Regions from separate parts of the Nesterenkonia sp. CL21 genome, predicted to be linked through region 3. Evidence: riboswitches for the same ligand, from Rfam matches in the RefSeq annotation. Region 3 holds a riboswitch; each other region holds the start of a gene.
What was found. A riboswitch is a leader RNA that binds a small molecule or an ion and turns the genes downstream of it on or off. The one in region 3 is predicted to bind S-adenosylmethionine.
Positions count from the first base shown of each region.

Region 1 (9,694 bases), on a different contig from region 3:
GCCGAGGCGCAGGAGCTCGGGCCGCTGCGCGTGGTGGTCAACTGCGCCGGCGTCGCCACCCCGGGCAGACTGGTGGGCCGCGGAGGACCGCTTCCCCTGGAGGGATTCATGAAGGTGCTGTCCATCAATGTGGGCGGGACGGTGAACATGATGGCCCAGGCCGCGGCGGCGATGCGCGAGAACGAGCTCGACGGCGAGGACCGGGGCGTCCTCATCAGCACCGCCTCCGTGGCCGCCTTCGAGGGACAGATCGGACAGGTCGCCTACGCGGCATCGAAGGGCGCCGTGGCCTCGATGACGCTGCCGGTCGCCCGCGAGCTCGCCTCCTCACAGATCCGCAGCGTGACCATCGCCCCGGGCCTGTTCGAGACGCCGATGATGGCCGGGCTCCCCGAGGCCGCCCGCGAGTCTCTGGCCTCGAAGACGCCGCATCCGGCGCGACTGGGCCGGCCGGCCGACTATGCCCTGCTGGTGCGGCAGATCATCGAGAACCCCATGCTCAACGGCGAGGTCATCCGGCTCGACGGCGCGGTCCGCCTGGAGCCTCGATGACACAGGTCAGCGCCGCGGTCCGTCTCACCTGCTGACGCGCGTGCGTGGCGGACTGCGAGGGCCACGTCTCTGGTGTTGAATGGGGTCCGCGACACCACGCATCCCAGCGGATGGAGACCACCGATCGATGAGCACAGCGCGTCCGGACGAGCCCATGCCGTCTGATGCGCCCGAGTCCGCCGACTCTCCTGCATCCCCAGACTCCGCCGCATCTCCTGCATGCCCTGACGCCGCAGCGTCGCCCGCTCCCGACGCCGACGCCGACGCCGAGCTCGAGTCCGACGCCGAGCTCGGGGTCGGGGCTGCGGAAACGTCCTCGAGTCGCGGGTTCCTCGAGGAGTACCGCTGGGGCCTTGCCGTCATCGGGGGGCTGAGCCTGCTGCTGGTCCTCCTGGTCGGGGGACTGATCCTGACCGCCAACCCCCACCGGGGAACACCACCCCAGGAAGCCGACGACCAGGGTGCGAGCCGGGAGGGCCGGGCCGTCGGCCTGCTCGGCGCGGAGGCACGGCCGGAGAAGACGGCCCATGAGGACCTCCTCCCCGCCGGGGGCGAGGCCTTCTCGGACGGCGAGGGGCTCGTGGTCGGGGAGGACATCGCGCCCGGCGCCTACCGCCAGGACCCCGGCTCGGGCCCGACGGATGCGACGTGCTTCTACGTGATCTACGCCGACGCCAGTGAGACCACCGTGCGGCGCACGGGGGCCGATGACCGCGGAATCGCCGTCCTGGAGGACGGTGAGGTGGTCGACTCGGTGGACTGCGGCGACTGGCTGCCCCTGGAGGACACCGTCCCGGAGAGGCCCGAGACCCAGTTCGGCACCGGCATGCACGTCGTCGGTGAACACGTGGAGCCCGGGACCTATGAACTGGACTGGGACGAGGACACGATGCTCTGCTGGTGGGACATCTTCCGGGACCTGCGCGGGGACGGCCACATCCTGGACTCCGGATTCATCCCCCGCGATGCCCCGGAGTTCGGTGAACCGCTGCAGATCACCCTCGGCGACCAGGAGCAGCTGGTGGTCAGCTCGGAGTCCTGCGGCACCTGGACGAAGGTCCGCTGACAGGCGGAGAGGCGGGAGCCGGCACATCACCCCTCCTCGCCGACCCCTCAGTTCTACTACACTCTGTAGAAGAAGCCGTTCCCCTCGACCCCAAGGAGCACCATGCCCCGCATCACCATCGGCCTGGGCGGGATTCTGATCCTGCTCGGCGTCATCGCCTACATCGCCACGTCCTTCGCCAGCTGGACCGCGCTGATCCCCGCGATCCTCGGTGTCGTGCTGCTCATCAGCGGCCTCATCGGCCTGAAGAACGCGAAGGTCGGCATCCACATCGCCCTGGTGGTGGCGCTGCTCGGCGTCTTCGGCACCTCCATGAACGTGATGCAGCTGGGCGCGCTGTTCGCCGGCGAGGCCGAGCGGCCCGCCGCCGTCGTCGTCAGCTCCATCACCTTCGTCCTGCTGATCGTCTACATCATCACCGGGGTGCGCTCGTTCATCCGCGCGCGCCGCTGGAAGGGCGCCGAGGCCGCCGAGGCCTGAGCCTCCCCCACGCCGCCTGAGCGCGACCACACTATGGGCCGCCCCGAGTCACTCGGGGCGGCCCATCGTCGTCTCCGGCGGTCGACAGGCGGAGTCAGCGTCCAGAGCCCGCGCAGTCCAGCCGGCCGGGCTCCATCTCGATCTCCTCGACATCCTGCAGGCCGGCGAACTCGGAGCCCAGGACCACGTCCACGGTGAAGTCGTCGCGGTCGTCGACGTCCACCAGGGCTCCGGGGATGTGGTGCTGCACCGTGTAGGCCTGCCGCAGCCCTCGCTCACCGGCACGGATGATGGCCTCGAAGCCGGTGTCGGCGAAATAGTCGTTGTCCACCGCCTCCACCCGGAAGTCGCGATCCGTGAGATCCTCGGCGACGTCGCCGGCGAGTCCCGGCTCATTGGTGGCATTGAGGACCTGAACCGGCACCCTCTCGGGGACCACCGGCGACAGGATGCGGCTGGGACAGTCCTCCCCGGCGGGGATGGAGCCGCCGCCGACGATCGCAATGTCGATGGTGCCGTCGATCATCAGCCAGCTGCCGACCGTGATCCCTCCCAGGACGCCGATGGTGCTGGTTGCGACGGCGATCTTCTGCCGCCGGGTCGCCGGCGTCGGGGAGCTGCTCATGCCCCCATCCTATTTCGGGCCCCGCCCCGAGGGCGTCAGGGCAGGGCCGGTTCGCAGTCGAGATCATCGGCGAAGAGCCCGACGCCGTCATCCTCCGCCTGGGACCAGGCATCCTCCACGGAACTGAGGAACCGGTCGTTGGGCGGGTAGTGCACGGGAACCCCGAATCCGTCCCGGGCCATCTGGACGTTCAGCAGGACGTCATCGGCCCAGACGCCGGCGAGCAGGCGGTCATAGCGGTCCGTGCGCTCGTGGTCGAACTCAAGGACGAGGGGATCCCCCGGGGCGACCAGTGACTCCATATGCGCCGAGGACTCCGGCCCCAGGCATTCCACCGGCTGATGGGGATGCACCGACTCCGGGGTGTCGATGTTCAGCAGCCGCACCCGTTCCTCCTGTCCGTCCAGCTCCACGACGAGCGTATCGCCGTCGACCACGCGCACGAGGGTGGCGACCTCGCCGTCCTCCGACGGCGACGGCGCGGCACCTTCTCCCGGGCTCTGGATCCAGCTGATCAGCGCACCGAGGAGGACCACCAGCACGAGCCCGAGCAACCACCACAGCAGGCCCTGACTGCCGCCTCGGCGGCGCCGGCGTCCCGCCGCTCCACCACCAGACACTCCACCGGACACTCCCCCGGAGACTCCCCCAGACACTCCGCCCGAACCTCCGCGGGAAGCCGTGCGCAGGGAGCGTCGCACCGCCTTGCGGGCATTGCGGCGCATCGCATTCTTCAGATACCGGTCGACCATGGGGACCAGCGTATCCGGAGGCCATGACAGGGAGCCCGGAGGCCTCCGAGGACCCCCACAGGGCCGTCGAGCTCCGCTGGCTGCCAGTTTGTGCAGGAGGCACCTCAATATGTTCACATAACGTCATCCCTTGTCGAGGGTCTTCCCCGAACCACGGGCCCGTGCTAACGTCAAGACCACACAAGGATCACGAGAACCGGTCACACAGGCTCTGGCTTGGCCGGTCGGCAACCCTTTCCCGCGTGACGGGGTGCCCCAGATGACGATCCGGCCGCGAAGCTCATATTCACCGAGGTGGATTTATCTTCAGCGGCAAGCACGGCGCAGGGGAAGCCTCCCTGTGGCGCCTCATGAACGATGATGAACGCCCCACACGGAGGACCCTCCATGACACCATCCGTGCCGTCCGCCGGCACTCTGTCTCAGCACGCCCTGGAATCTGACGACCACGCGCCGCACACCTCGTATCTGGTGCAGCGCACCCGACGACGCTCGCTGATCTCCTTCGAGGTCTTCCCGCCGCGGCCTGCCCGCGACGGCCGTGACCCCTGGCGCAGCATCGAACTGCTGGCCGAGGCGGGCCCGGACTACTTCTCCGTCACCCACGGCCACAACCAGCCCGAGGGAGCGAATCTGGAGGTGATCCGGCACCTGCTCCGGAGCACTCCCGCCCCCGTGATGGCGCATCTCATCGGCGCAGGCAGCACCGGCGCCCAGGTGCGCCGCTCGGTGGAGCAGCTGCTGGACCTCGGCGTGCGGGACGTGCTCGCCCTGCGCGGGGACCCACCGGGCGGTGCCCGGGAGTGGATCCACCAGCCTGCAGGCCTGAACCGCGCCGCCGAGGTGGTGCGTCTGGTCCGGGAGGTGGAGCAGGAGCGCCTCGACCCGCCCGAGGGGCCCGGCGCCCGCCCGGTGTCCATCTCAGTGGCCGCCTATCCGCCCTCCGGCACGGACCGGGACCACGAGGCGGACCTGTGCGCACTGTGGGAGAAGCAGGAGGCCGGCGCCGACTACGCCATCACCCAGGTCTTCTACGACCCCGAGGACTACGCCCGCCTGGTGGACGACGCCCGATCCCAGGGCATCCACCTGCCGGTCGTCGCCGGACTGGCCCCGCTGACCAGCCCCAAGCGGCTGCGACGCCTGGAGGAGATCTCGGGAGTTCCGGTGCCGCAGCACCTGCTCGACTACCTCGACGTCGCCGACCCGGCCGAACGACGACGCCGCGGGGTGGCCGCCACTCTGAACCTGATCGACGCGGTGCTGGAGCTCGGATGTCCCGGCCTCCACCTGTTCACCTTCAACCAGCACCCGGCCGCCCTGGCGATCCTCGATCACCTGAGGATCCGAGACGCCGCACGTCAGCAGCGGGTCCTGCCCGAGCTGTCCTGACCCCGGAGCGCACCGCTCCCTGCCGCACAGGGCCCCTTCATTCCTGCGGACCGCATCGCGGTCGGCTGTCCTGGTGCGCCCTGCCGCGTCACCCGGGACGAACAGTCCGGGCACCCCATGCGATCCGTCCATCACCTGCATCTGACCCCAGACACATCTGACACATCTGACAGAGGAGACATCATGACCACCACCCCTGCCCGCCCCGAGGACCAGCCGCCCGCTCAGGTTCCCGCCCTGCCGGCGACCGTGCTCGGCTACCCGCGCATCGGACCCAATCGGGCGATCAAGAAGGCGCTGGAGGCACACTGGCGCGGCGGCGACGTCGCTGCGCTGCGCGAGGCCATCCACGCTCACCGCGCCCGCACCCTGGGCCGTCTGGCAGGCCTGGGCCTGGAGTCGGACTCGGCGATCCCGGCCGACGGCGCCGTGATCGATCAGGTCCTGGACGCCTCCGTGCTGCTCGGCCTGGTGCCGCGGCGCTTCCGTGAGGCGGGCTTCTCCGCCACCTCCCCGGACACCGGCGAGGGCCTGGCCCTGGTCTCTGCGTTGGCCCGCGGCACCTCCACGGTGGAGCCGCTGGAGCTGACCAAGTGGTTCGACACCAACTATCACTACTACGTGCCGGAGATCGAGCCCGACGTCGGCTTCTCCGCTCAGACGGACGCCGTCGTCGAGCGCTTCCGTGCCTTCCGCGACCTGGCCGCCGAGACGGCCGGCGCGGCCCTCCCCCGCCCCACCCTGCTGGGCCCGGTGAGCTTCCTGCTGCTGGCCAAGGCCGTCAGCTCCGCCGAGAGCCCCACCGGCGGCACCGACGGCGCCCTCGCCCAGGAGTCTCGGTTCGACCGGCTCGATGAGCTGGTGGCCGCCTACTCCGCCCTGCTCGGCGCCCTCCATGACGCCGGTGCCGCCTGGGTGCAACTGGAGGAGCCCGCACTGGCCTCCGACGGATGGGACGTCCCGCGGGAGCAGATCGTCACCGGCCTGCGCACCGCCTACACCGCGTTCGCCGGGCTCACAGCGCGTCCGGCGCTGTTCGTCCCGGTGAGCTACGGCACCGCCGGCGACGACGCGCTGGCCGCCCTCGGCGCAGCCGGCGTCGAGGCGGTCGGCCTCGACCTGGAGCGCGGCGCGCTGCCGGCGAAGGAGGGCCTGGCGCCGCTTGCCGGACGGACCGTGGCCGCCGGCATCGTCGGCGGGCTGAACGTGTGGCGTACCGATGTGGCCCGGGCGGCCGGGCTGCTGGACCAGCTGCGGGAGCGCCACGAGGGCCCGGTGACGGTCAGCAGCTCCACGTCGCTGCTGCACGTCCCCCATGACGCAGCCCGCGAGACGCAGCTGGACCCGCAGGTGGCCGGCTGGCTCGCCTTCGCGGACCAGAAGGTCGGCGAGGTGCTGGCGCTGGCCGGTCATCTCACTGCAGGTCCGGACGCCCTGGAGGGGCTGCGCGCGGATGACGCCTCCCGCCGCAGGCTGCGTGAACGGCACCCGCAGGTGCGGGTGGAGGCGGTGCGCCGTCGTCTGGACGAGGTGCTGCCGGAGGACCGCCGCCGGGCCGCCGCCGAGCACCGCCGGGCCGCTCAGGAGGCGGCTCTGGACCTGCCGCCGCTGCCGACCACCACGATCGGTTCCTTCCCACAGACCTCCGAGATCCGTCGGGTGCGCGCCGCCCACCGGCGAGGGGCCCTGGACCAGCAGGGGTACGAGGAGGCCATCCGCGGGCAGATCGCCGACTGCATCCGCCGCCAGGAGGACCTGGGTCTGGATGTGCTGGTGCACGGCGAGGCGGAGCGCAATGACATGGTCCAGTACTTCGCGGAGAACCTGGAGGGCTTCATCACCACCACCCACGGCTGGGTGCAGTCCTACGGCTCCCGCTGCCTGCGCCCGCCGATCCTCTTCGGCGATGTGCACCGTCCCGCCCCGATCACCGTGGAGTGGACCCGCTACGCCGCCTCGCTGACCCGCCGGCCCGTCAAGGGCATGCTGACCGGCCCGGTGACGATCCTGGCCTGGTCCTTCGTGCGCGACGACCAGCCGCTGGCCGCCACGGCCGACCAGATCGCACTGGCCCTGCGGGACGAGGTGGAGGATCTGCAGGCCGCCGGCACCCGGATCATCCAGGTGGACGAGCCGGCGCTGCGGGAGCTGCTGCCGCTGCAGGTGGCCCACCGCCCCGAGTATCTGCGCTGGTCGGTGGAGTCCTTCCGCCTGGCGACCTCCGCGGCGAAGCCGGACACCCAGCTGCACACCCACCTGTGCTATTCGGAGTTCGAGACCGTCATCGACGCGATCGACGCCCTCGACGCCGACGTCACCACCCTGGAGGCCTCCCGGTCCGGCTTCGAGGTGGTCACCGCCCTGGCGGAGCACGGCTTCTCCCGCGGCATCGGCCCGGGCGTGTGGGACATCCACTCCCCGCGGGTGCCCGGGGTGGACGAGCTCATCGAACGGCTGCGGCTGGCCGCCGAGGTGCTGGACCCGCAGATCGTGTGGTCCAACCCGGACTGCGGCCTGAAGACCCGCGGCTGGGAGGAGACGGAGGCCTCGCTGCGCCATCTGGTCAACGCCACCGCGGTGGTGCGCGCCGAGCTGGCCCGGGTCCCGGCCGGGGTGTGACGCTCCGGCGGTGAGGTCAGGATCACGACGGCGGCGGGCCGGTGTCCGCGGAGCTCGGCTCTGCGGACACCGGCCCGCCGTCGTCGTGCGCAGGCTCCGGGGCTCCGAGCCGTGGTCAGTCCCGCTCCCACGGCGGCGGCGCGCTGGTGACGGTGATGTCGCCGTCTCCGGTGTGCAGGGCGATCCGGCAGGACACCTCGGCGTCATCCTCCCGGTCGGCTGCGCCCTCTCCGAGGTCGACGTCGACCTCCCCTGACGCCTCGGTCTCCACCGTGCACCGCCGCGGATCCTCCTGGGCCGGCAGGGTGATGCTGATGTCCCCGCGACCGGTACGGACCTCCAGGGACGCCGGCAGTGCGGTGTGGGTCAGATCCACCTCCCCCTCCCCGGCACGCACGGAGATCTCCTCTCCGCTGAGGGAGCTTCCCGAGACGTCGGCGCGGAACGTTCGGACGTCGACGTCGCCCTGGACACCGCGCAGCATGACCTCGCCCAGCACAGGCTTCGGCTCCCCATCGACGACGACGTCGGCGAGGTCCCCTCCGGCGAGCCACAGGTCCAGGTCCCCGGCCAGGTGCTGGACGCTGTAGTACATGCCGTCGGCAGAAGCGACGTGGAGGTTCGACCCACGGGGCAGCAGGAGTTCCTGATCGGCCAGTGTCCCGCAGTCCTATCCGCAGCGTGTCGTCACCGCGGTGGCGCCGTCGAGCTGGGTGACCTCGGTGAAAGGGTCTCCGGGCACCCGGTAGAGGTTCTCTGTCAGCTCCATGCCGTCACGGTCCTGCCCGGAGAACGTCATCTGCAGCGCATCGCCGGTGTACCAGATCGCATCCTGCGGATCACCGAGAGTGCGTTGGATCTGCTCCGGCTCGCGGCCGCCGGCCAGCCAGGTCATCTGGAGGATCGCCGCCAGAGACGGGTTCACACAGGCGGCCAGCACCACCGCGGTGAGGACCGCGCCGATCCCGCCCCACAGCCTGCGCGGCCATGGCCGGTCGGTCGTCGAGCTCATGAGGGTCCGCTCTCCGCGCCGGAGGACAGGTACGTCAGCACGGCCAGGACCCGTCGGTTGTCAGTGCTCGCCGGCGGGATGTCCAGCGTGGAGAAGATGGCGTTGATGTGCTTGGACACCGCCGAGTCGCTCAGGTGCAGCGTGGCGGCGATCCCGGCGTTGGAGCGCCCCTCGGCCATGAGTCCGAGCACCTCCCGTTCACGGCGGGTCAGCAGGTCGATGCCGTCGCGCCCGGCCCGGCGGGTCAGCAGCTGGGAGACCACCTCCGGGTCCAGGATCGTGCCGCCGTCGGCCACGGTGTGCACCGTCCGCAGGAACTCGTCGACGTCGGCCACCCGGTCCTTCAGCAGGTAGGCGACGCCGCGGGTCTCCCCGGTGAGCAGATCCACCGCATAGCGCTCCTCCACGTACTGGGACAGCACCACCACCGCCAGAGCGGGGTCCTCCCGGCGCAGCTGCAGAGCGGCCCGGATGCCTTCATCGGTGTGGGTGGGCGGCATGCGCACATCCACGATCACCAGATCGGGCCGGTGCGCGGCCACGGCTTCCAGCAGGGCGTGGGCGTCCCCGACGGCGGCCGCGACGTCGATGCCGTCGTGGGTCAGCAGGCGCACCAGCCCTTCGCGCAGCAGCACCGAGTCCTCCGCGATGATCACCCGCATGGCAGCACCGCCGTCACCGTGGTTCCGCCGCCCTGAGGACTGCGGATCTCCAGTCGTCCGTTGACCGCGTTGACGCGGCGGCGCAGCCCGGTCAGCCCTGTGCCGGACTCCGGGTCCGCACCCCCGGCGCCGTCGTCTTCGACTGCGACCCGCAGCTCGTCCCCCTCACGGAGGATGGTGATCTGCCCCCGGCGCGGTGCGGCGTGGCGCATCGCGTTGTTCAGGGCCTCGGCCACGACGAAGTACGCCACGGCCTCGACGCTCACGGCCGGGCGCGGAGCGACGTCGACCTCCACGGCGACGGGGAAGGGCGCGCGATCGGCGAGCCCGGAGACGGCGGCGTCGAGCCCGCGGTCCTCCAGCACCGCCGGGTGCAGCCCGCGCACCAGATCCCGGATCTCCTGCAGGGCCGAGGTCACCTCGCCCTGGGCGCGGACGAGCGTCTCGCGCAGCTCCTCGGGGTCTTCGGCATGGATGCGGCGAGAGAGGCCCAGGTCCACGGCGAGCGCGGTCAGCCGCTGCTGGGCGCCGTCG
Region 1 is NZ_JAUTWR010000006.1:59,176-68,869, forward strand. Features, by position in the region: gene Q7C18_RS10400 (SDR family NAD(P)-dependent oxidoreductase) at 1-552, shown strand, start outside; gene Q7C18_RS10405 (hypothetical protein) at 680-1,618, shown strand; gene Q7C18_RS10410 (hypothetical protein) at 1,721-2,098, shown strand; gene Q7C18_RS10415 (LytR C-terminal domain-containing protein) at 2,193-2,723, opposite strand; gene Q7C18_RS10420 (thermonuclease family protein) at 2,759-3,475, opposite strand; SAM riboswitch class IV at 3,661-3,800, shown strand; gene Q7C18_RS10425 (methylenetetrahydrofolate reductase) at 3,863-4,867, shown strand; gene metE (5-methyltetrahydropteroyltriglutamate--homocysteine S-methyltransferase) at 5,051-7,486, shown strand; gene Q7C18_RS10435 (DUF4097 family beta strand repeat-containing protein) at 7,602-8,081, opposite strand; gene Q7C18_RS10440 (hypothetical protein) at 8,157-8,498, opposite strand; gene Q7C18_RS10445 (response regulator transcription factor) at 8,495-9,160, opposite strand; gene Q7C18_RS10450 (sensor histidine kinase) at 9,151-9,694, opposite strand, start outside.
Region 1: another riboswitch for S-adenosylmethionine. It lies ahead of Q7C18_RS10425 (methylenetetrahydrofolate reductase); the one in region 3 lies ahead of Q7C18_RS12825 (nitrite/sulfite reductase).

Region 2 (9,694 bases), on a different contig from region 3:
GGGGCATGGATGAACAGCCAGATGCCCAGCGGAGTGCCGAACAGCACCGCCAGCGGGATGGCCACCGCAATCATGGCGAAGGTCTCCAGCATGGCCTGGACGAGTTCGGGCTGCAGTTCGAGGATGCGTTCCATCAGCGACGACCTCCCTCGAACGGCACGGCGGCGAGCAGCTCAGAGGCCGCGAGCCTCCGGGGGCCACGGGGCGGGTCCTGGGGCGCCGGCGGCTCTGCGGACTCTGCCGACTCTGCGGACTCTGCGGACTCTGCGGCGCGACCCTGGTCCCCGCTCGGCGTCGGCGCCTGCGTCCGGGCGCCGCCGTCACGGTCCACACTGATGCCGTCGCTGACCAGGTACCGGCCGATGGAGGTGTGCGGAGCGAAGCCCTCGCGCTGCAGCTCCCGGGCGGGGAACTGCTCCACCACGCGGCCGGACTCCATGACGGCGACGTGATCGGCCAGGGCCTTGATGACCTCCATCTCGTGGGTCACGATGACCACGGTGATGCCGAGCTCGCGGTTCACGTCGGCGAGATACTGCAGCACCGTCGCCGTGGTGAAGGGGTCCAGGGCGGAGGTCGGCTCGTCACACAGCAGCACCTCCGGCCGAGTGGCCAGGGCGCGAGCGATGGCCACCCGCTGCTTCTGCCCGCCGGAGAGCTGGGCCGGGTACACCTTGGCCTTGTCGGTGATGTCCACGATCTCCAGCGCCTCGGCGGCGCGACGCCGGCGGACGCGACGGTCCTTCTCGCCGGCGAACTTCAGGGACAGCTCCACGTTCTGGGCGACGGTCAGATTGTTCACCAGGTTGAACCCCTGGAAGATCATGCCGATCTGGTGCCGGGCGCGACGCAGAGCCTCGTCGTCGAGGGCGGTCAGCTCCACCCCGCCCACATGCACCTCACCCGAGGTGGGGCGCTCAAGCAGGTTGATGTTGCGCAGCAGCGTGGACTTCCCGGCGCCGGAGAAGCCGATGATCCCCTGGATGCTCCCGCGGGGGATCTCCAAGGAGACGTCATCGACGGCGTGGATGGGCTCCTTGCCCCGGGCAGCGGGGAAGGACGTGGACACATGGCGCAGTGAGATCATCGGGCATTCTCCATCGTCTCTGGCGTTAGCACCGTTCCCCGGGCCGCACTGGGCACGGCTGCTCCGGGTGGTTGCTGCGACGTCGTCGAGCCAGATCTCTCAGTCGCTCTGGATGGGTTCGTTGGGGTCAACCATACGCGCAGCAGATGAACAATCGTCAAGTCAGCGGATTGAGTTCATGTCACGAGGCGTAAGAATGTACAGCCCCCTCGGACTGAGGGAGCCACACTCTGGACGCATCCTGCGCGCCCGCTGGACGGAATATGTCGCCGCGTCTCATCCTGCGAACGGTTCTTTGATCACATCTCTCTGCGGCCGTACGCTGGACACACAGACCATCCCGAGCGGCCGAGAGATCTGGCTCGTCGACGCCGCAGCAACCTTCGGATGCGATCCGCCCCCTCCGGCGGGTCCTTCAGAAAAGGTGCTACCGCCAGGACCGATGGGAGTTGATCCGCCATGAGCACCGCACTGGCCGCCGCCGAGCGCCCCACGACCACCGTGGAGGAGACCGTGCCGCACGCGCCCGCTGACACCGGAGCCCGCCCCGCCGTGGGCCGCGCCGCCACCCGGCTGGCCGACGTCGATCCGCTGGAGCTGCGCCGGACCTTCGGCCACTTCCCGCAGGGGGTGGTGGTCGTCGCCGCCGAGGTGGACGGCCGCCCGGAAGGGCTCGTGGCCTCCACCTTCACCATCGGCGTCTCGCTCGAGCCACCGCTGGCCACGGTGGCGGTGCAGCACAGCTCCACCACCTGGCCGAAGCTGGCCGGGGCGGACACCGAGCTGGGAGTGTCACTGATCGGGCACGGCCAGTCGGAGCTGTGCCGGAAGATCGCCTCCAAGGACCGGGAGAGCCGATTCACCGGCCTGAGGACAAGCATCGGCACAGGTGGGTCGATCACCCTGGAGGGTGCGCCCGTCACCTTCACCACCCGCATCTACGACCAGGTCCGGGCCGGCGACCATGACATCGTCGTGCTCGAGCTGCTGGACCTGGCGGTCGAGGACTCCGCCGAGGCGCTGGTGTTCCACCAGAGCGAGTTCAAGAGCCTCGGCCCGCTGTCTCCCGAAGCCTGAGGGCATCCCCCTGCATCCGGGGGCACCGTCGTCGGGCCCACGCCACCCCACATGTCTCACACTGTGACATCACCTTTGCCCGGCCCACGCTGATCCGCGTAGGGTTGAGCACGTACACCATCCCGAGCGGCTGAGAGATCTGGCTCTGTGACGCCGCAGCAACCTTCGGATGCGTCGATCGGCCTCTCTGTGCCCGTCGCATCAGAAAAGGTGCTACCGCCAGGATCGATGGGAGTGAATTTCCTATGGGTTCGTCTGCACCCGCACTCGTGACGCACGAGTCTGACCAGCACCTCTCCGAGCATTCCGGCGGCGTCGCTCTGCTGGACCGTCCCGCCCCCGCAGGGGCCGCCACGCATTCGATGGACGTGCAGCTGCGCGGTGTGGGGCGCGCCTTCGACGGACGCACCGTCCTGCACGACGTCGACCTGCACATCTCCCCCGGCGAGGTGGTCGCCATCCTGGGCGCCTCCGGCTGCGGGAAGTCCACGCTGCTGCGCGCCGTCGGCGGTCTCGACGCCGGATGCTCCGGTGAGGTCATCATCGACGGCACCCCGGTGCGCACCTATGACGAACGGACCGCCGTCGGCTTCCAGGAGCCTCGGCTGCTGCCCTGGCGCTCGGTGCACCGCAACGTCTCCCTCGGGCTGCCGCGGCACGTGTCCGCGGCGGAGGGCCGTCGGCGAGTGGATGAGCTGCTCGAACTGGTCGGCCTGGCCGAGCGCGCCCAGCTTCGCCCCCGGGAGATCTCCGGCGGCATGGCGCAGCGCGCCTCGCTGGCCCGGGCCTTGGCCCGCCGCCCCGGCGTGCTCCTGCTGGACGAGCCCTTCGGCGCCCTGGACGCCCTGACCCGGCTGAAGATGCAGGACCTCCTCCTGGACGTCCATGCGCAGACCGGCACCACGGTGCTGCTGGTGACCCACGACGTCGACGAGGCCCTGCAGCTGGCCGACCGAATCCTGCTGCTCGGCTCCGACCCGGTGGACCCCGCCCGCGAGGGCGCCACCGTCTCCCGACTGCTCACCGTTCCGGGCAGCCGGCCGCGTGACCGTGCCTCCGCCGAGCTGGCCGCCCTGCGCGGCGAGCTCCTGGCCGGCCTCGGCGTCGACGCGCACTAGCCCACCCGCCCCGGCCGGACCGCACGTTCCGCTCAGGTCTGACAGTTCAGGACTGACAGCTCAGGACTGACAGCTCAGGACTGACAGGCCGCGCGGCCCGGGCGCTCCCGGCCTCCGCTCGGCGCGGCCGGGCGGAGCCCGAGCTCGACCGGGGCGGCTCCCACCCACGCACGAAAGGTCCCTTCACGACATGCCCAGTCAGACCGACACCTCCTTCTCCCCTGCCCGCTTCCCGCGGCCGCGGTTCCGACGCGCCGCCTCCGCGACGATCGCCGGCGCGGCCGTCGCTCTGCTGGCGACCGGATGCGTGGAGGGCGAGGGATCCGGCGGCACCGCCGAGGGCGAACTGGACACGCTCACCCTCGACTTCGCCACCTACAACCCGCTCAGCCTGGTGATCATGGAGCACGGCTGGCTCGAAGAGGAGCTCTCCGAGGCCGGCACCGAGGTGGAATGGATCCAGTCCCACGGCTCCAACGACGCCAATGAGAAGCTGCGTGCCGAGGCCATCGACGTCGGGTCCACGGCCGGCTCCGCCGCCCTGCTGGCGCGCGCCAACGGCGCCCCGCAGCAGATCATCCTCATCGAGAACCAGCCGGAGTGGGCCGCCCTGGTCACCTCGCCGGACTCGGGGATCACCGACGTCGGCGACCTCGAGGGCGTCTCCGTGGCCGCCACGCTGGGCACCGACCCGTACTTCTTCCTGGTGCAGTCCCTGCACGAGGCCGGCCTGGAGGTGGGCGATGTGGAGGTGCAGAACCTGCAGCACGCGGACGGCCGCAGCGCGCTGGCCAACGGCGACGTCGACGCCTGGGCCGGACTGGACCCGATCATGGCGGGAGCCGAGGCCGACGGCGAGACGCTGTTCTACCGGAACGTGGACTTCAACACCTACAGCGTGATCAACGCGACCGAGTCGTTCATCGAGGACCACCCCGACGTCGCCCAGACCGTCGTGGACGTCTATGAGCAGGCCCGCGAATGGGCTCAGGAGAACCCCGAGGAGACGGCCGAGATCCTGGCCGAGCACAGCAACATCGACCTGGAGGTCGCCGAGACGGTGATCCGGGAGCGGTCGAACTTCGACGTCGACCCGGTCCCCGGCGCCGCCCAGCGTGAGGTGCTGCAGGAGGTCGGTCCGATCTTCCTCGACACCGGCGACGTCTCCAGCCAGGACAGCATCGACGAGGCGCTCGAGACGCTGTTCCACCCGGAGTTCGCGGAGAACCGGCAGGCCACCGACGCCGAGGGCTCTGAGGACGAGGCCACGATCGTCGAGGACGACGAGGATGATCAGTGATGAGCCAGACGCTGCCTGACGGCGCTCGGACCCGGGACGAGGAGGGCCGCCACCAGAGCGCGGAGCCGGCACGGGTGCTGGGCGACCGTGACTCAGCCGCACCCCGGCCGGTGCCCGGCCCGGACAGTCCGGACGCTGGAGTGCCTGCTCGGGTCCGTCGCATCCCCGGCGGTCGGGTCCTCATCGGAGCGATCGTGCCGCTGGTCCTGCTGGCCCTCTGGTACGGCGTCACCGCGGCCGGCGTCTTCTCCCCGGTGCAGCTGCCGACTCCGCAGTCGGTGCTGGCCGCCGGGGTGGAGCTGTTCGAGCGCGGGGAGCTCTACCAGCACATCGCCATCTCCGTGCAGCGGGTGCTGCTGGGCTTCGCCGTGGGCGCGGGCCTGGGCCTGGCGCTGGGCTCGGTGCTGGGCCTGTCGAAGATCGCCGACTCCCTGCTGCACCCCACCATCGGGGCCTTCCGGGCCGTGCCGTCCCTGGCGTGGGTGCCGCTGCTCATCCTGTGGATGGGCATCTATGAGGACTCCAAGGTCACGCTCATCGCCATCGGTGCGTTCTTCCCCGTCTTCACCGCCGTGCACTCCGCGCTGCGGCACGTGGATCCACAGCTGGTGGAGGCCGGCCGCGCGTTCGGGTACCACGGGCTGCGCCTGCTGGTCACCGTGCAGCTGCCCGCCGTGGTGCCCAGCGTGTTCTCCGGGCTGCGCCTCGCGCTCGCCCAGGCCTGGCTGTTCCTGGTGGCCGCGGAGCTGATCGCCTCCTCCATGGGGCTGGGCTTCCTGCTGACCGACTCCCAGAACAACGGGCGCACCGACCGTCTGTTGCTGGCCATCATCCTGCTGGCGATCCTGGGCAAGATCACCGACGCGCTGCTGGGCGTCGTGGAGAGGAAGGCGCTGAAGACATGGGCGTGACGCCGGCGTCAGACATCGATCGGGCGACTCTGCAGCACCCGCTGACCGCGGACGTCCACTCCTGGGCGGACCCGGTCACCGAACAGGAGCGCCTGGCCTTCTGGGACCAGGCGGCGTCCCTGCTGGACTGGGAGACCCCCTGGCACACCACCCACCGGTGGACAGATCCGGACCCGCGCACCCGCCGCGGCCCGGACATCCGCTGGTTCGACGGCGGCACGCTCAACGCCGGAGTCAACTGCGTGGACCGCCATGTGGCCGCCGGGCGCGGTGACGTCGTCGCCCTCCATTTCGAAGGCGAGCCCGGGGACCGGCAGGACGTCACCTACGCGCAGCTGCAGGACAAGGTCAATCAGGCAGCCAACGCCCTGACCGCCCTGGGGGTGGGCCGTGGGGACCGGGTGGTGATCTACCTGCCGGTGCTGGTGGAGACGGTGGCGATCACCCTGGCCTGCGCCCGCATCGGGGCGGTGCACTCGCTGGTCTTCGGCGGATTCTCCGCCGAGGCGCTGCGCTTCCGCGTGGAGGACACCGGGGCGGCGCTGCTGGTCACCACCGACGGCCAGTTCCGCCGAGGGCAGGCTGTGCCGGTGAAGGAGAACGCCGACGCCGCCGTGGAGGGCCTCTCCGTGGCCGAGGGCGGCAGCCTGCGCCATGTGCTGGTCATCCGCCGCACCGGCTCGGAGATCCCCTGGACCGCCGAGGACCTCGCCGGGGACGGTCTGGGCCGAGACGTCTGGTGGCATGACGTCGTGGAGTCCGCCTCGACCGAGCACATCGCGGAAGCCTTCGACGCCGAGCAGGACCTGTTCATCATGTACACCTCCGGCACCACCGGCAAGCCCAAGGGGCTGGTGCACACCACCGGCGGGTATCTCACCGGGGCGCTGTTCACCTATCTGCGGCTCTTCGCCCACCCGGATCCATCCCGCCGAACGCAGGACGTCCACTGGTGCACCGCGGACCTGGCCTGGGTCACCGCCCACACCTATGAAATCTATGGGCCGCTCGCCGCCGGCGCCACGCAGGTGATCTACGAGGGCACGCCGAACACCCCGCATCCCGGGCGACACTTCGAGATCATCCAGCGCCACGGCGTGACCACCTACTACACGGCCCCCACCCTGGTGCGGTCCCTGATGGGCTGGTTCCCCGACGGCGTCCCTGACCACTACGACCTCTCCTCCCTGCGCCTGCTGGGCACCGTGGGCGAGGCGGTCAACCCGGAGGCCTGGACCTGGCTGCGCAGCCAGCTCGGCCGGGACACCCGCGACGACCACGGCGCCCCGGCGATCCCCATGGTGGACACCTGGTGGCAGTCCGAATCCGGCTCCACCGTGCTGACCCCGCGCCCGGAGGACACCGGCCTGAAGCCCGGCTGCGCCACCCGCGCCATGCCGGGAGTGGCGGTGGACGTCGTCGACGACGCCGGCGCACCGGTCCCGGCCGAGGCGCAGGGCAGCATCGTGCTCACCCACACCGGGCCCTCCATGGCCCGCACCGTCTGGGGCGACCCGGAGCGGTACTACACCTCCTATTGGCAGAAGTACGCGGACCAGGGCTGGTTCCTGGCCGGGGACGGCGCCAAACGCGACGCCGACGGCGACCTGTGGATCCTGGGGCGGATCGACGACGTCATCAACATCTCCGGGCACCGGCTCTCCACCATCGAGATCGAGTCGGCGCTGGTCTCCCACCCGGACGTGGTGGAGGCCGGGGTGTGTCCCGTGCCGGACGCCACCACCGGGCACGCCGCCGTCGCGTTCACCGTGCTGACCGCCGCGGCCCGCGAGCGGCTGAACGGGGCGCTCACGGCCGGCGACAGCGAGGCGGAGGCGCGGCTGCTGGCCGAGCTGCGGTCCCACGTCGGCTCCGTGATCGGCCCGGTGGCCAAGCCGCGCACCGTCATCCCGGTGCCGGAGGTGCCCAAGACCCGTTCCGGGAAGATCATGCGCCGGCTGCTCACCCAGCTGCACGAGGACGACACCCTCGGCGACACCACGAGCCTGCAGAACGAACACTGCGTGCCGCAGATCGCTCAGATCTGCCGAGAACGCGTCGGCTGAGCCCGCCGCGCGCCGAGACCACCCGGCCCGTGCAGACCACCACCCAGACCGCACAGACCACCACCCAGACCCCCGCCACCGACTCAGGAGCATCCATGAGTGATCGACAGTTCGGATTCCGCACCAGAGCCCTGCATGCCGGGGCCGTGCCGGATGCCGTCTACGGCACCCGCGCGGTGCCGATCCACCAGTCCACGTCCTTCGTGTTCAAGGACACCGACGACGCCGCGAACCTCTTCGCGCTGCAGAAGTTCGGCAACATCTACTCGCGCATCGGCAACCCCACGGTGGCCGCGCTGGAGGAGCGCCTCGCCTCGCTGGAGGGCGGCATCGGAGCCGTGGCCACGGCCTCCGGCATGAGCGCGGAGTTCCTCGTCTTCGCGGCCCTGTGCGGCCAGGGGGACCACATCGTGGCCTCCTCGAAGCTCTACGGGGGCACCATCACCCAGCTGGACGTCTCCCTGCGCCGCTTCGGGATCGAGACCACCTTCGTGGACTCGGACGAAGCGGAGGACTTCAAGGCCGCGCTGCAGGAGAACACCAAGCTGATCTTCACCGAGGTCGTGACCAACCCCAGCAGCGACGTCGTGGATCTGCCCGGACTGGCCGGGGTGGCCCACGAGCACGGCATCCCGCTGGTGGTGGACTCCACGCTGACCACCCCCTACCTGCTGCGCCCCATCGAGCACGGCGCAGACATCGTCACCCACTCGGTGACGAAGTTCCTCGGCGGCCACGGCACCACGCTGGGCGGCGTGATCGTGGAGTCCGGCACCTTCCCGTGGAACAACGGCAAGTTCCCGCAGATGACCGAGCCGGTGGAGTCCTACGGCGGGCTCTCCTGGTGGGGCAACTTCGCGGAGTACGGGTTCCTCACGAAGATCCGTGCCGAGCAGCTTCGCGACTTCGGGCCGTCCCTGACCCCGCAGGCCGCCTTCCAGCTGATCCAGGGGGTGGAGACCCTGCCGCAGCGCATGGAGGAGCACACCGCCAACGCGCAGAAGGTCGCCGAATGGCTGGAGGCCGATGAGCGCGTGGAGTACGTCAACCACTCGGGTCTCCCCTCCCATCCGCACCATGAGCGGGCCAAGGACCTGCTGCCGCTGGGCACCAGCTCGGTGTTCAGCTTCGGCGTGCGCGGCGGCCGGGAGACCGGGGCCCGGTTCATCGAGGAGCTGCAGCTGGCCAGCCACCTGGCCAATGTGGGCGACGCCCGCACCCTGGTGCTGCACCCCGCGTCGACGACCCACCAGCAGCTCACCCAGGACCAGCTGACGGCCGCCGGCATCCCGGAGGACCTGATCCGCATCTCCGTGGGCCTGGAGGACGTCGAGGACATCATCTGGGATCTGGACCAGGCGTTGGACCGCGCCCTGGCCGCTCAGCAGGAGGCGCCCGCCGTCGTCGGCGCCGCACAGAACGGAGGCGAGGCCTGATGACCAGCGCACCCCAGACCGCCGGCCCGGCGGAGACCGTGACCGCGGAGCACCCGCACGGGACCTGGCAGGAGCCGGACGCCGCGCGCCGGCTGCAGCTGCTGCGCTCGGCGAAGTCCGTGGCGATCGTGGGCATGAGCGACAAGCCGGCCCGCGCCAGCTACTTCGTGGCCACCTATCTGACCTCCGACTCCAGCTACCGGCTCTACTACGTCAATCCGCGCATCAGCGAGGTCCTGGGCGAGCCCGGCTACGCCTCCCTGCAGGACCTGCCCGAGGCGCCGGACATCGTGGTGGCGTTCCGCCGGCCGGATGACCTCCCCGCCCTGGCGGAGGAGGCCGCGGAGGTCGGCGCGAAGACCCTGTGGGTGCAGCTGGGCATCCACTCCGAGGAGGCCATGCAGCGCGCCACCGACCTCGGCCTCAACGCCGTGCAGAACCGATGCATCAAGATCGAGCACGGCCGGTTCCACGGCAACCTGCACCTGGGCGGCTTCGACACCGGGGTGATCAGCGCCAAGCGCCAGCAGCTGGACGCCTGAGGCGCACGGCGCCTCCGCGCCGTCGCCCCATCCTCACCACTCATCGTCACCACTCACGACGACGGCGGGGACCCTCCTCGGCTCCGTCCGCGCACTCCGCGCGGGGCAGGGGGAGGTGGGCCCCCGCCGTCATGCTGTGCGGGTACGGAGCAGAGAC
Region 2 is NZ_JAUTWR010000005.1:23,945-33,638, reverse strand. Features, by position in the region: gene Q7C18_RS09305 (methionine ABC transporter permease) at 1-134, opposite strand, end outside; gene Q7C18_RS09300 (ATP-binding cassette domain-containing protein) at 134-1,087, opposite strand; SAM riboswitch class I at 1,095-1,206, opposite strand; SAM riboswitch class I at 1,420-1,536, shown strand; gene Q7C18_RS09295 (flavin reductase family protein) at 1,547-2,164, shown strand; SAM riboswitch class I at 2,279-2,399, shown strand; gene Q7C18_RS09290 (ABC transporter ATP-binding protein) at 2,527-3,282, shown strand; gene Q7C18_RS09285 (aliphatic sulfonate ABC transporter substrate-binding protein) at 3,473-4,582, shown strand; gene Q7C18_RS09280 (ABC transporter permease) at 4,582-5,493, shown strand; gene acs (acetate--CoA ligase) at 5,484-7,559, shown strand; gene Q7C18_RS09270 (O-acetylhomoserine aminocarboxypropyltransferase/cysteine synthase family protein) at 7,655-8,995, shown strand; gene Q7C18_RS09265 (CoA-binding protein) at 8,995-9,537, shown strand; gene Q7C18_RS09260 (hypothetical protein) at 9,584-9,694, opposite strand, start outside.
Region 2: another riboswitch for S-adenosylmethionine. It lies ahead of Q7C18_RS09295 (flavin reductase family protein); the one in region 3 lies ahead of Q7C18_RS12825 (nitrite/sulfite reductase).

Region 3 (9,694 bases):
CGGAGTCCGCACGGCCGAGCACCTCTGGTACACCCTGCTGGCGCTGGTGCTGTCCACGGCGATCGCCCTTCCTGCCGGGCTGGTCATCGGCCACACCGGGCGGGGCCGGGCGCTGGCCGTGCTCTCCACCGGGGCCGCCCGTGCTCTGCCGACCCTGGGGATCATCACCTTGGCCGGCCTCGCGGTGGGGATCGGGCTGAAGGCCCCGATGATCGCCTTCGTGGTCCTGGCGGTGCCCTCGATCATCGCCGGCGCCTATTCGGGGGTGGAGGCGGTGGACCGCCGCGTGGTCGACGCCGCGCGCGCCCAGGGGCTCAGCCCGTGGCAGGTGCTGGTGACCGTGGAGGTGCCGCTGGGGCTGCGGCTGATCCTGGGCGGGGTGCGTCTGGCAACCCTGCAGGTCATCGCCACCGCCACCCTGGCCGCCTACGTGGGGGCCGGGGGACTGGGGCGGCCGCTGTTCCTGGGCCTGCGCAACCATGACTATGCCATGATGCTGGGAGCGTCCTTCGTGGTCATCGCCGTGGCGATCCTCGTCGACGCCCTGTTCATCGCAGCCCTACGGATTCTCAGGAGGATCCCCGGGATCCACTGAGCTCCAGGAGAGGATGGTCCCCGTGTCCTGCTCGAGCCCCGCCCCCGGCCGTCTCGGCCGTCCTGCCCTCGTCTCCGCCGCCCTGCTGGGACTCGCCGCGCTGGCTCTCAGCGCCTGCGGGGCCGAGGATCCCTTGGCTGACGGGGGAGACGACGACGCCGGCGCCGAGGGCGGCGCGCTGGTGGTCGGCTCCCAGCAGTACTACTCGAACACCATCATCGCGGAGCTCTACGCCCAGCGGCTCGAGGCGGGCGGCCACGAGGTGGACCGGCAGTTCGACATCGGCCAGCGCGAGGTCTACATGCCGGAGCTGGAGGCCGGGGACATCGACGTGTTCCCCGAATATGCCGGGAACCTGCTGCAGTACGTGGACGCGGAGGCTGAGGCCTCCGACCTGGAGGAGATCCTCGCCGGACTGGAGCAGAGCCTCCCGGAGGGGATCAGCGCCCTGGAGCCGGCGGAGGCCACCGATCAGGACAGCTTCGTGGTGACCGCGGAGTTCGCACAGGAGCATCAGCTGCGCAGCGTCGGTGACCTTGCGAACGTGGATGAGGATCTGCGGATCGCGGCGAACTCGGAGTTTGAGACTCGTCCCTACGGCCCTGAGGGTCTGCAGGAGGTCTACGGGGTGGAGGTCACCCTGGTCCCGGTGGAGGACTCCGGTGGGCCGCTGACCGTGCAGGCGCTGCTCGACGGGGACGTTCAGGTGGCCGACATCTATTCCGCCGATCCAGCCATCGAGGAGAACGGCCTCGTCATGCTGGAGGACCCGGAGGATCTGGTGCTGCCGCAGAACATCCTCCCGCTGGTCTCCGACTCTGTGGGGGACGACGCCGCGGCGCTCATCGAGGAGGTCACGGCCGAACTGACGCAGGAGGAGCTCAACGGGCTCAACGCCGTCAGTGTGGACGACCAGGCGTCGGCCGCCGACGTCGCCGCCGACTGGCTGGCGGAGAAGGGCCTCGACGAGGCCTGAGCCGCGGAGCAGGGCCCGGCCTCGCCGGGGAGTCGATGGCGCGTGTCTGCGGGAGGTCTCACCCCGTCGCGCAACTCATATGAACACATGAACATAGATGACGACATATGACGTGGAATCTTCGTTTTCCGTCTGGCGTCCAGTAGCGTGGTGCTCACACCAGCAACCATCCAGAGCGGCTGAGAGATCTGGCTCGACGACGCCGCAGCAACCCGGGAGAGCCGGGTGCTAACGCCAGGAGCGATGGAGGAGCATGAGCACTGACGTGTCCGCCGTGTCCGCCCGCCGGCCGAAGAAGCGCCCGAACGGGCAGTGGAAGGTCGACGGCACCGAGCCGCTGAACCACAATGAAGAGTTCAAGCAGGCCGACAACGGGCTGAACGTCCGGGAGCGCATCGAGACGATCTACTCGAAGCAGGGCTTCGACTCGATCGACCCGGACGACCTCCGCGGCCGCTTTCGCTGGTGGGGCCTCTACACCCAGCGTCGCCCCGGCGTGCCGGCCGGGGCCCACAACTCGCTGCCGCCCGAAGAGGTGGACGACAAGTTCTTCATGCTGCGGGTCCGCATCGACGGCGGCGCCCTCACCACCGAGCAGCTGCGTGTCATCGGGGAGATCTCCCGAGACTTCGCCCGGGACACCGCCGATGTGACCGACCGGCAGAACATCCAGCTGCACTGGGTGGCCGTGGAGGACGTCCCGGAGATCTGGCGCCGCCTCGAAGCGGTCGGCCTGGGCACCACCGAGGCCTGCGGAGACACCCCCCGAGTGATCCTGGGCTCCCCGGTGGCCGGCATCGCCGCCGATGAGATCATCGACCCCACCCCTGTCATCCAGGAGATCGCTCGGCTCTACATCGGCGATCCCGAGCTCGCGAACCTGCCGCGGAAGTACAAGTCGGCGATCACCGGACACCCCAGCCAGGACGTGGTCCACGAGATCAACGACTTCGCCCTGGTGGGCGTCGTGCACCCGGAGCATGGCCCCGGCTACGACCTGTGGGTCGGCGGCGGGCTCTCCACCAACGCCCGGCTGGCCGAGCGACTGGGAGTCTTCGTCCGCCAGGAGGAGGCCGCCGAGGTCTGGCATGCCGTCACCCAGACCTTCCGCGACTACGGGTTCCGTCGCCTGCGCAACAAGGCCCGGCTGAAGTTCCTGCTGGCCGAATGGGGGCCGGAGAGGTTCCGCCAGGTCATCGAGGACGAGTACCTGGGCCGTACGCTCACCGACGGGCCGGCCCCGTCCGCCCCGGACACTCCCGGGGACCACGTCGGCGTGCACCGGCAGAAGGACGGCCGGTGCTACATCGGCGTCACCCCCACCGTGGGTCGGGTCTCCGGGACGCTGCTGATCGAGCTGGCGGACCTGCTGGAGCGTCACGGCTCCCACCGTCTGCGCACCACGCCGCACCAGAAGCTCGTGGTCCTCGACATCGCCGAAGACGACGTCGAGACGGTCTGTGCCGCCTTGGCCGAGCTGGGGCTGGATCCCCGGCCCAGCGTCTTCCGGCGCTCCACCATCGCGTGCACCGGCATCGAATTCTGCAAGCTGGCCATCGTGGAGACCAAGACCACGGCGGCCCGGACCATCGATGCCTTGGAGGAGCGGCTGGCCGACGTCGCCGAGCAGATGCCGGAGCGGCTCACCCTGCACATCAACGGCTGCCCCAACTCCTGCGCCCGCATCCAGACCGCGGACATCGGGCTGAAGGGGCAGCTGCTGCCCGACGCCGACGGGGAGAAGACCCCCGGCTTCCAGGTCCACCTGGGCGGCGGGCTCACCTTCGTGGACCGCGATGAGGCCGGTCTCGGCCGGACTGTGCGAGGGCTGAAGGTCACGGCGGAGGAGCTCGTGGACTACGTGGAGCTGCTGGTCCGCCGGTACCTGGACGGCCGACAGACGGGAGAGACCTTCGCCCAGTGGAGCCACCGGGTGGACGATTCCGAGCTGCAGAAGAGAGAGGTCGAGCTGGTATGAGCGCCGCGACCGACATCGCCCTCACCCAGGAGCTGCGCGCCCTGGCCGCCGCCGGCGCCGAGGAGCTCGGCTGGGACGCCCCCGCCGAGGAGGTGATCGGCTGGGCGGCACGGCATGTGGACACCGCCGACGTCGCCGTCGCCTGCTCCATGGCCGATGCCGTCCTGCCGGCGCTGGTCGCGGAGCAGCTGCCCGGTGTGGACGTGCTGTTCCTGGAGACCGGCTATCACTTCACCGAGACGCTGGCCGCCCGAGATGAGGTCGCCCGTCGTCTCGACGTCACCGTCGTCGACGTCACTCCGAAGCTGACCGTGGCGGAGCAGGACGCCGAGTACGGCAAGGACCTGTTCGGCAGGGACCCGGCCGCCTGCTGCCGGATGCGCAAGATGGAGCCTCTCGGGGAGGCGCTGAGCGGCTACAAGCTCTGGTTCACCGGAGTGCGCCGGGATGAGGCGCCCACCCGCGTGGACACGCCGCTGGTCACCTTCGACGAGCTCCACGGACTCATCAAGGTCAACCCGGTCGCCCCCTGGACCTTCGACGACCTGGTCGACCACTCGAACCGCCATGACCTCCCGGTCAACCTGCTGCTGCAGAACGGCTATCCGTCCATCGGGTGCCGACCCTGCACCCAGAAGGTCGCCCCGGGGGAGGACCCCCGCTCCGGACGCTGGGCCGGCAGCGGCAAGGTCGAATGCGGCATCCACACCACCACCGCCACAGGAGCCTGAGATGACCACCGCCACCGCCGCGGCCCCACGGGCCGCCGACGTCGTCGACCTCGCCGGCCAGTCCGCGCTGGCCCGCCTGGAGGCCGAGTCCATCCACATCATCCGGGAGGTCGTCGCCGAGTTCGATCGGCCGGCCATGCTGTTCTCCGGCGGCAAGGACTCCGTGGTCATGCTGCACCTGGCCGCCAAGGCGTTCTGGCCCGGGAGGATCCCCTTCCCGGTGGTGCACATCGACACCGGTCACAACTTCGAGGAGGTCCTGGACTTCCGTGACCGCACCGTGGAGCGCCTCGGCCTGGAGCTGGTGGTCGGCAGCGTCCAAGAGCTCATCGACGCCGGCGAGCTCACCGAACGCGCCGACGGCACCCGCAACCCGCTGCAGACGGTGCCGCTGCTGCGCACCATCGCGCAGCGCCGCTTCGACGCCGTCTTCGGCGGCGCCCGGCGGGACGAGGACCGGGCCCGGGCCAAGGAACGCATCCTCTCGCTGCGCGACGAGTTCGGCCAGTGGGATCCGCGCAGCCAGCGCCCCGAGCTGTGGAACCTCTACAACGGACGCCACCGGCCGGGCCAGCACGTGCGGGCCTTTCCGATCAGCAACTGGACCGAGCTGGACGTGTGGCGCTACATCGCCGCCGAGGACATCGAGTTGCCTCCGCTGTACTATGCCCACGACCGCGAGGTCTTCCACCGTGACGGCATGATCCGGGCCGTGGGTCCGCACAGCCGCCCCACCGCGGCGGAGCCCACCGAGGTGCTGCGCGTGCGCTACCGCACCGTCGGTGACATGTCCTGCACCGGGGCGGTGCTCTCTGAGGCCGCGGACAACACCGCGGTGCTCCACGAGGTGGCCGCCGCCACCATCACCGAACGCGGTGCGACCCGCGCCGACGACAGGCTCTCCGAGGCCGCCATGGAGGACCGCAAGAAGGACGGATACTTCTGATGACCGCCACACTGTTCCGGCTGGCCACCGCCGGCAGCGTCGACGACGGCAAGTCCACTCTGGTGGGCCGCCTCCTCCACGACGCCCAGGCCATCCTGTCCGACCAGCTCGACGCCGTCGCCCGCTCCTCCAAGGAACGGGGCTTCGGCGACGACGGCGCGGAGCTCGACCTCGCCCTGCTGACCGACGGCCTGCGCGCCGAACGGGAGCAGGGGATCACCATCGATGTGGCCTACCGCTACTTCGCCACCGATCGGCGCAGCTTCGTGCTGGCCGACTGCCCCGGGCACGTCCAGTACACCCGCAACACCGTCACCGGCACCTCCACCGCGGATGCCGTGGTGCTGCTGGTGGACGTCCGACACGGCGTGGTGGAGCAGACCCGCCGCCATCTGGCGGTCGCCCACCTGCTGCGGGTGGAGCACGTGATCATCGCGGTCAACAAGATCGACGCGGTGGACTACCGGGAGGACGCCTTCCGGACCGTGGAGGCCGACGTCGCCCGCATCGCGGCCGAGCTGCAGGCCGACGACGGGGGAGCCTCCGGCGCCACCGCACCGATCGTGGTGCCGGTCTCCGCCCTGCGCGGAGACAACGTGGTCGCCCCGTCCGCCCACACCCCGTGGTACGACGGCGAGGCGCTGCTGCCCATCCTGGAGCAGCTGCCGGACGCCGACCACGCCCGCCGCCGCACCGAACCGCTGCGGCTGCCCGTGCAGACCGTCATCCGGCCGCACTCGGAGTTCCGCGGCTACGCCGGGCAGATCGTCTCCGGGTCGCTGGCGGCCGGAGATGAGGTGCTCATCCAGCCCGGCGGCCACCGCACCACGGTGAGCGCAGTCCACCGCACGGCTCTGCAGGCGCGTGCCGCCGGTGAGGAGGCCGCCGCCGAGGGAACGGGCCCCGTGGACGCTGCTGACCGGGCCGCCGCGCCCGAGTCCGTGGTGGTGGAGCTCCAGGACCAGTTCGACGTCGCCCGCGGCCACCTGCTGGCCGCGCCGGAGGCGCCCGCCGTCGAGCGCGACGAGCTGACCCTGTCCCTGGCCTGGCTGGGCGACGGGGCGCTGACCGACGGTGCCCGGGTGCTGGTCAAGCACGGCACCGAGACGGTCAAGGCACTGGTCAGCGAGGTCACCGACCGGCTCGACCTGGCCAGCCTGACGTCCCGGCCCACGGACCAGCTGGTGCTCAACGACATCGGCACCGTGACCGTGCGGCTGGCCCGTGCCCTGCCTGTGGACGACTACGCCGTGGCCAAGCGCACCGGCGCGGTGCTGCTGATCCACCCGGAGAGCGGAGACACTCTCGCCGCGGGCATGGTGCGCCTGCCCGCCGCTGCGGACACCGAGGCCCAGGACGACGACGCCTGGTTGGCGGAGTGAGCCATGGGCCGCGTCCGCATCACCGCTGAGCAGACCACGGCCCCTGACGGCCGGGTGCTCACCCGGGCCCCCGGCCCGCGTCGGCTGCTCGCCGTCGTCGTCGGGGCCGGCACGGCCCTGCTGGTGGGCAGCACGGCCGTGCTGGCCACCACCTGGCCGCAGGAGGACGATGAGCCCGAGGCAGTCTCGGCCGAGGAGCTCTACGCCGGTGACCAGCGGGCTGAGGAGCTGCGGCTGGGCTACTTCCCCAACGTCACCCACGCACCGGCCCTGGTGGGGCTGCAGGAGGACCTGTTCGCCGAGCACCTGCACGGCACGGCGTTCCATGCAGAGACCTTCACCGCCGGTCCGGCCGCGCTGGAGGCGCTCACCGCGGGGGCGGTGGACGCCGCCTTCATCGGTCCGAACCCGGCCATCCACTCCTACGCGCAGTCCGGCGGGGAGAGTGTGGTCGTGGTCTCCGGTGCCGCCAGCGGGGGAGTGCAGCTGATCGTCCGGGAGGGCATCGACTCTCCGGAGGACCTGGCGGGACGCGAGCTGGCGACGCCGCAGCTGGGCGGCACCCAGGATGTGGCCGCCCGTGTGTGGCTTCACGAGCAGGGCCTCACCGATGAGGTGGACATCACCCCCACGGACAACCCGCAGGTGCTGCGGCTCTTCGAGCAGGGTCGCGTCGACGCCGCCTGGGTGCCCGAGCCCTGGGCCTCCCGGCTGGTGGAGCAGGCCGGCGGTCAGGTGCTGGTGGACGAGCGCGAGCTCTGGCCCGAAGGAGAGTTCCCCACCACGGTGCTGGCGGTCAACCGCGAGTACGCCGAGGCCCACCCGCAGACGGTCAAGGACCTCGCCGCGGCCACCGACGCGGCGGTGGCCTGGCTGCAGACCTCCGAGGAGGCGGAGGTCCACAGCACGCTCAATGCGCAGCTGAGTGAGGACGTGGGCCTGGAGCTGCCTGAACCGGTGCTCACCCGGGCACTGGCCCACGTGACGTTCACGACCGACCCGGTGGCCTCGGCCTTCCCCCAGCTGGTGGAGGACTCCGTGACTGCCGGGACCGGGCACGACGTCGCCCTCGACGGGCTCGTGGTCCCGGCGCCGGTGGAGCCCGGCTCACCTGAGCCGACTGATGATTCTGAGCCGAGTGATGACTCCGCGCAGACCGATGATGACGGCGTCCCGAGCGCCGGACAGGAGGACCGATGAACGAGGCCGTGGTGTTCGACACCGTGGACAAGTCCTTCGCTGAGGGCCCCGAGGTGCTCTCGGAGGTCAGCTTCGACATCGCTGAGGGCGAGTTCGTCTGCCTGCTGGGCGCCTCCGGGTGCGGCAAGTCCACTCTGCTGAGCATGATCGCTCAGCTGGAGCGGCCCACCGGCGGCGCCATCGAGGTCACGGAGGGCGGGGCGGCCTTCATGTTCCAGGACGCCTCCCTGTTCCCGTGGCTGACCGCTGAGCAGAACATCATGCTCGCCCTGCGACTGGCCGAGGGGCGCTGCCAGATCCGCCAGCGCAAGGTCCGCCGCCAGCGGGCCGCCGAGCTGCTGGATCTGGTGCGGCTCTCCGAGCACGCCCACCGCCGCCCGCACGAGCTCTCCGGGGGCATGCGGCAGCGCGTGGCGCTCGCCCGAGCCCTGGCCCAGGAGCGGCCCGTGCTGCTCATGGACGAGCCCTTCGGCGCCCTGGACGCCATCACCCGGTCGCTGCTCCATGAGGAGCTGCTGCGCATCTGGCGGACCACCGGGCGCACCATCGTCTTCGTCACCCACTCGGTGGACGAGGCCGTGCACCTGGGCCAGCGCGTGCTGCTGCTGTCCTCCCGCCCCGGGCGGATCATCGGGGAATGGGAGGTCGCCGAGGAGGACCGTGAGGGAGCCCGTCGCGCCGTGCTGGTCGACGAGATCACCGAGCGGCTGCGGAACGAGGTGGGACGCCATGGTGGCGACACCCACTGAGGAGCACACGCGCCCCGACCCGGATCGCCAAGCTCCTGAGCAGGTCGAGCTGCTCCGACACGCGTCCTCGACCGGCTCAGGCCGTGGCCGGGGAGACGACGTCGCCGACCTCTCCCGCGGGCTCGACGCACTGGAGACAGCCGGGGGAGCGCCCCGACGGCGACTCGATCCTCAGTCGGTGCTGCTGCCGGTGGCCGCGCTCGCCGTCGTCGTCATCGCCTGGCAGCTCTATGTGATGACGGGGCACCGGCGCACGGACATGGTGCCCGGGCCGATCGACGTCGCCGGGACCGCCTGGGAGCTGTGGCGGACCGGTGCGTTCTGGGAGGCCGTCAGCACGTCCCTGGGCCGCGGTCTGGCGGGGTTCGCGCTGAGCATCCTCATCGCGACTCCCATCGGGCTGATCATCGCCCAGGTGCGGATGCTGCGCCAGGCCTTCGGACCGCTGATCTCCGGGCTGCAGGTGCTGCCCTCGGTGGCCTGGGTGCCCGCGGCGGTCATCTGGTTCGGCCTGACCGACGCGACGGTGTACTTCGTGATCTTCATGGGCGCCATCCCTTCGGTGGTCAACGGCCTCATCGCCGGTGTCCGGCAGGTCCCGCCGCAGCACCACCGGGTGGGACGGGTGCTGGGGGCGAACCGCTGGCAGATGACCACCCGCATCCTGCTGCCGGCCATCCTGCCCTCCTATGTGGGCGGACTTCGCCAGGGGTGGGCGTTCTCCTGGCGCTCGCTGATGGCCGCCGAGATCATCGCCACCGGAGGCTCCATGGGCTTCGGGCTGGGCACGCTGCTGGACCAGGGGAGGGCGCTGGCCGACATGTCGGTGGTGCTGACCGCGGTGCTGATCATCCTGCTGGTGGGGGTGGTCGTGGAGCTGCTGGTCTTCGCCCCCATCGAACGCCGGCTGCTGACGACGAGAGGACTGTTGGAATCATGACTGAGCACACCACCCCGCGCACCGGGCACGTCGCCCTCATCGGCGGAGGACCCGCGCAGCCGGATCTGATCACCCACCGGGGTCACGAGCTGCTCATGGCCGCCGACGTCGTGGTGGCCGACCGGCTCGGCCCCCGTGGGCTGCTCGACGAGCTGCGCGACGACGTCGAGGTGATCGACGTCGGCAAGACGCCCGGG
Region 3 is NZ_JAUTWR010000009.1:52,924-62,617, forward strand. Features, by position in the region: gene Q7C18_RS12815 (ABC transporter permease) at 1-595, shown strand, start outside; gene Q7C18_RS12820 (ABC transporter substrate-binding protein) at 609-1,571, shown strand; SAM riboswitch class I at 1,735-1,821, shown strand; gene Q7C18_RS12825 (nitrite/sulfite reductase) at 1,825-3,549, shown strand; gene Q7C18_RS12830 (phosphoadenylyl-sulfate reductase) at 3,546-4,280, shown strand; gene cysD (sulfate adenylyltransferase subunit CysD) at 4,282-5,226, shown strand; gene Q7C18_RS12840 (GTP-binding protein) at 5,226-6,608, shown strand; gene Q7C18_RS12845 (ABC transporter substrate-binding protein) at 6,612-7,808, shown strand; gene Q7C18_RS12850 (ABC transporter ATP-binding protein) at 7,805-8,557, shown strand; gene Q7C18_RS12855 (ABC transporter permease) at 8,538-9,497, shown strand; gene cobA (uroporphyrinogen-III C-methyltransferase) at 9,494-9,694, shown strand, end outside.